2 regions of the Variovorax sp. AB1(2024) genome follow, and region 2 is predicted to be linked to the other one. Evidence: predicted binding sites of a transcription regulator. Region 2 holds the regulator's gene; the other holds the start of a gene.

Region 1 (2,393 bases), 1.4 Mb from region 2:
CCCTGGTTCACGGCCACGGCCGTGTCGTTCACCACCTTCAGGAACGGCACCACGCCCTGCGATTCGCCGTTGGTGCCCTTGATGTGACTGCCGAGTGCGCGAACGCGGGTCCAGTCGTTGCCCAGGCCGCCGGCGAACTTCGACAGCAGCGCGTTTTCCTTGATCGACTCGTAGATGCCGTCCAGGTCGTCGGGCACGGTGGTCAGGTAGCAGCTCGACAGCTGCGAGCGCAGCGTGCCGGCGTTGAACAGCGTGGGCGTGCTCGACATGAAGTCGAACGACGACAGCACTTCATAGAACTCGATGGCGCGGGCTTCGCGGTCGATTTCGTTCAGCGACAGGCCCATGGCCACGCGCATGAAGAAGGCCTGCGGCAGCTCGATGCGGGTCTTGCGCACGTGCAGGAAGTAGCGGTCGTACAGGGTCTGCAGGCCGAGGTAGTCGAACTGGTTGTCGCGTTCGGCCTTCAGGGCGGCGCCCAGGCGGGGCAGGTCGTACTGCAGCAGCTTTTCGTCGAGCAGGTCGTTGTCCACGCCCTTCTTGATGAACTGCGGGAAGTAGTCGGCATAGGCGGTGGCGCGCTCGGCGGGCATCACTTCGCGGCCGATGATTTCCTTGAAGATCGTGTGCAGCAGCAGGCGCGCGGTGGCGAAGGTGTAGTCGGGGTCCTTCTCGATCAGCGTGCGGGCGGCCAGGATCGAGGCCTTGTAGACCTCGTCGAGCGGCACGCCGTCGTACAGGTTGCGCATCGTCTCGGCGACGATTGGCGCGGCGGTGATGCTCTCGCCCAGGTTCTCGCAGGCGGATTCGATCAGGCCCTTGAGCTCGTTGATGTCGAGCGCGACCAGCTCGCCGTTGTCCAGCACGTGCAGCGCGGGCGTGGCCGGCGCTTGTTGTTCGCCCTGCTTCGAACGCTCCTGCGTGCGGCGCTCGCGGTACAGCACGTAGGCGCGCGCGATTTCATGATGGCCGCCGCGCATCAGGCCGAGTTCGACCTGGTCCTGCACGTCTTCGATGTGGAAGGTGCCGCCGCCCGGACGCGAGCGCACCAGCGCGCGGATCACGCCTTGCGTGAGCACGTCGACCGTCTCGCGAACGCTGGCCGAAGCCGCGCCCTGCGTGCCGTGCACGGCGAGGAAGGCCTTCATCATCGCGATGGCGATCTTGTTCGGCTCGAAGGGCACCACGGCGCCGTTGCGGCGGATGATCTGGTAGTGGGCCAGGTTCTGGACGTTGGGGGAGCCGGCAGTGTCTCGCTGCTGCTGCGGTGGCGTCGAGGGAACGGCACGCGGGGTCGATTGGGGGGTCAGGGCAGTTTGCATTCGCTTCCTCTCGGTTGGCAATTCTTGTTGGATGGCGACGCCTGGGCCGGGCGTCGCGCCGGTGTTGATGACCGGACGTTGGACACTATATCTAGGGTGCGAGGGGTGTACAACCCACTAGATGTAGCGTTTTCGTCTCGATACAAGCCTTGCCGGCATCTCTTTCGGCGTAGGACAACAGCAGAGATGCCGCGTGAATACTGGGCTATGGTCGCGCAAGCCGCATGGGGCTTGGCTTGCGAGCCGATTTGGGCCTGCAAGGCGCATGGTTGCTTGATCGAGCGACAGACATTTTCGCATTGCCGCGACGCACGATCCGCGCATCGCGAGCCGCCGCGCGATTGAAAAAATTAGCGCTGCACCACCTGTGCAGGAAACATTTGTGGACTCCAGCCCAATTGCTCGCGCAGCAGGCGCCAGTCGAAACCGGCGCCGGGGTCTTGCTTGCGGCCCGGCGCGATGTGCTCGTGGCCGGCGATGTGGGCGATGGGATAGTGCTGCGCGATCGCGGCGCACAGGCTCGCGAGCGTCTCGTATTGCGGCGCGTCGAACAACTGGCCCTCGAGGCCTTCGAGCTCGATGCCGACCGAGTCGTCGTTGCAGTTGCCGCGGCCGCGCCACGACGACACGCCGGCATGCCAGGCGCGGTCGTCGCAGCTCACGAACTGCCAGAGCTCGCCGTTGCGGCGCACGTAGAAATGCGAGGACACCTCGAGCCCGCGGATCGACTGGAAGTAGGGGTGCGCGTCCCAGTCGAGCCGGTTGGTGAAGAGCCGCTGCACAGCGTCGCCGCCGTACTCGCCGGGCGGCAGGCTGATCGAATGGATCACGACGAGGTCGGTATTCGCGCCCGCGGGGCGGGGGCCGAAGTTCGGAGAGGGCAGCGCCTTCGCGAAGCGGTACCAGCCGGCCTGCCAGAGCGCACCGTCGTCGTTGCCGCCTGCGGTGCCTTCAGTCGTCGGCATGGCTGCTCGCGCCATCGTCGCCGTTGGGCGTGGTGATGCCCAGGCGCGCGATGCGGTAGCGGATCTGGCGCAGGCTCATGCCGAGCCGCGCGGCGGCGGCGGTGCG
Region 2 (2,393 bases):
ATGGTGGTCGACTTCTTCGACGGCTCCGCGCCCGACGGCATTGACTACGGCACAGCCACCACCACCACGACCAGCTATCTCGGTTTCCGTAACAGCTCGGGCAAGGACGACATCGTCTTCGAGCCGCAGGGCCGGGAGAAGGGCAAGGACGTGATCTGCAATGCGGCCGGCGAGTGCAAGGCGCCGATAAGGCCTGACATCGTGCGCCGTTTCGGCTGGCGCAATCTGCTGTCGCCGTCGAACTGATGGCGCAGCCGAGGCAAACCATGAACAGCTATTCCAAGCCGCCGCGCCGCAAACAGATCCGCTCGCGCGGCTTCACGTTGATCGAGCTGATGATCGTAACGGCGGTGATCGGCATCCTCGCCGCCATTGCCTACCCCTGCTACACGCGCTACGTGCTGCGGGCCAAGCGCGCCGATGCCAAGCAACAGCTGTTGCAGGCGGCGCAGTGGACCGAGCGCTACATGACCGCCAATGGACGCTACCCCCCGCCGACCGTCGCGCTGCCGGCAGGACTGGGGCAGTCGCCACCGTCCGGCACGGCGAACTATGCCATCAGCTTTGTCTCAAGAAACGAGACCAGCTACACCTTGCAAGCCGTTCCTGCGCGGGCTTCGCGCAACGACGAGTGCGGGACGCTCACGGTCAACCACCAGGGCGTCAAGCTGGCCGGCAATAGCACCGACGCATCGAGTGCGCTGGTGCAGCTTTGCTGGAACCGTTGAGGTGCCTGTGAGAGTGCTGCGGCGGTTGCCGTCGCGGCTCAGATGTCGCGCAGCAACTGCCTGAATTCGTCCACGTCCTCGAAGCTGCGGTACACCGATGCAAAGCGCACGTAGGCGACCTTGTCGAGCTTCTTGAGTTCGCGCATCACGAGCTCGCCCACCTTGGTCGAGTCGATTTCGCGCAGGCCGCTGGCCAGCAGCTTCTGTTCGATGCGAAGCAGGGCGTTGTCGATCTGCTCGATGCTCACCGGGCGCTTGCGCAGCGCCAGCATCATCGAGGCGCGCACCTTCGACGAATCGAAGTCGGCGCGGCTGCCGTCCTTCTTGACGACGACCGGGAAGTTGACGTCGGGCCGCTCGTAGGTGGTGAAGCGCTTGTCGCAGGCGCTGCACTGGCGGCGCCTGCGGACGAAGTCGGCGTCTTCCGAAACGCGGGTCTCGACGACCTGCGTTTCAAGATGACCGCAAAAAGGGCATTTCATGCGGTCAGGACTTCCGGCTCAGCGGTAGACAGGGAAACGGCTCGTCAGCGCATGCACCTTGGCGCGCACGGCGTCGATGTTCGCCGCGTCGCGCGGGTTCTCGAGCACGTCGGCGACCAGGTTCGCGGTGATGCGGGCCTCTTCGTCCTTGAAGCCGCGGGTGGTCATGGCGGGAGTGCCGATGCGCACGCCGCTGGTGACCATCGGCTTTTCCGGGTCGTTGGGGATCGCGTTCTTGTTGATCGTCATGTGGGCGCTGCCCAGCACGGCTTCGGCTTCCTTGCCGGTGATGCCCTTGGCGCGCAGGTCGACCAGCATCACGTGGCTTTCGGTGCGGCCGCTCACGATGCGCAGGCCGCGCTCGGTGAGGGTGTCGGCCACGATCTGAGCGTTCTTGACCACCTGTTGCTGGTAGGCCTTGAACTCGGGCGACATGGCTTCCTTGAACGCGACGGCCTTGGCGGCGATCACGTGCATCAGCGGGCCGCCTTGCAGGCCGGGGAAGATCGCGCTGTTGATGGCTTTCTCGTGCTGCGACTTCATCAGGATGATGCCGCCGCGCGGGCCGCGCAGGCTCTTGTGGGTGGTGGAGGTGACGATGTCGGCGTGCGGCACCGGGTTGGGGTACACGCCCGCGGCCACGAGGCCGGCGTAGTGGGCGATGTCGACCATGAAGATCGCGCCGACGTCCTTGGCCACCTTGGCGAAGCGTTCGAAGTCGATGCGCAGCGAGTAGGCCGAAGCGCCCGCGATGATCAGCTTGGGCATGTGCTCGTGCGCCTTGCGTTCCATCGCGTCGTAGTCGATGGCTTCGTTGGCGTCGAGGCCGTAGCTCACCACGTTGAACCACTTGCCGCTCATGTTCAGCGGCATGCCGTGGGTCAGGTGGCCGCCTTCGGCCAGGCTCATGCCCATGATGGTGTCGCCGGGCTTCAGGAAGGCGAGCATCACGGCTTCGTTGGCAGAAGCGCCGCAATGCGGCTGCACGTTGGCGGCGTCGGCGCCGAAGATCTGCTTGACGCGGTCGATGGCCAGCTGCTCGGCCACGTCGACGTGCTCGCAGCCGCCGTAGTAGCGCTTGCCCGGGTAACCTTCGGCGTACTTGTTGGTGAGCTGCGAGCCCTGGGCGGCCATGACGGCCGGCGAGGCGTAGTTCTCGCTGGCGATCAGCTCGATGTGGTGT

The links. The regulator NrdR, encoded in region 2, represses ribonucleotide reductase genes. The targets are predictions, from matches to a motif close to CACNANATNTNGTG.
Region 1: WIX39_RS08855 (ribonucleoside-diphosphate reductase subunit alpha) is a predicted target of NrdR. The motif match lies at 1,406-1,419, and genes of this name have one in related genera.

The regions. Positions count from the first base shown of each region.
Region 1 is NZ_JBBHKP020000001.1:1,888,065-1,890,457, forward strand. It holds gene WIX39_RS08855 (ribonucleoside-diphosphate reductase subunit alpha) at 1-1,322, opposite strand, end outside; gene ampD (1,6-anhydro-N-acetylmuramyl-L-alanine amidase AmpD) at 1,673-2,287, opposite strand; gene WIX39_RS08865 (sigma-54-dependent transcriptional regulator) at 2,274-2,393, opposite strand, start outside.
Region 2 is NZ_JBBHKP020000001.1:3,245,867-3,248,259, forward strand. It holds gene WIX39_RS15145 (pilus assembly protein) at 1-246, shown strand, start outside; gene WIX39_RS15150 (type IV pilin protein) at 267-728, shown strand; gene nrdR (transcriptional regulator NrdR) at 767-1,210, opposite strand; gene glyA (serine hydroxymethyltransferase) at 1,229-2,393, opposite strand, start outside.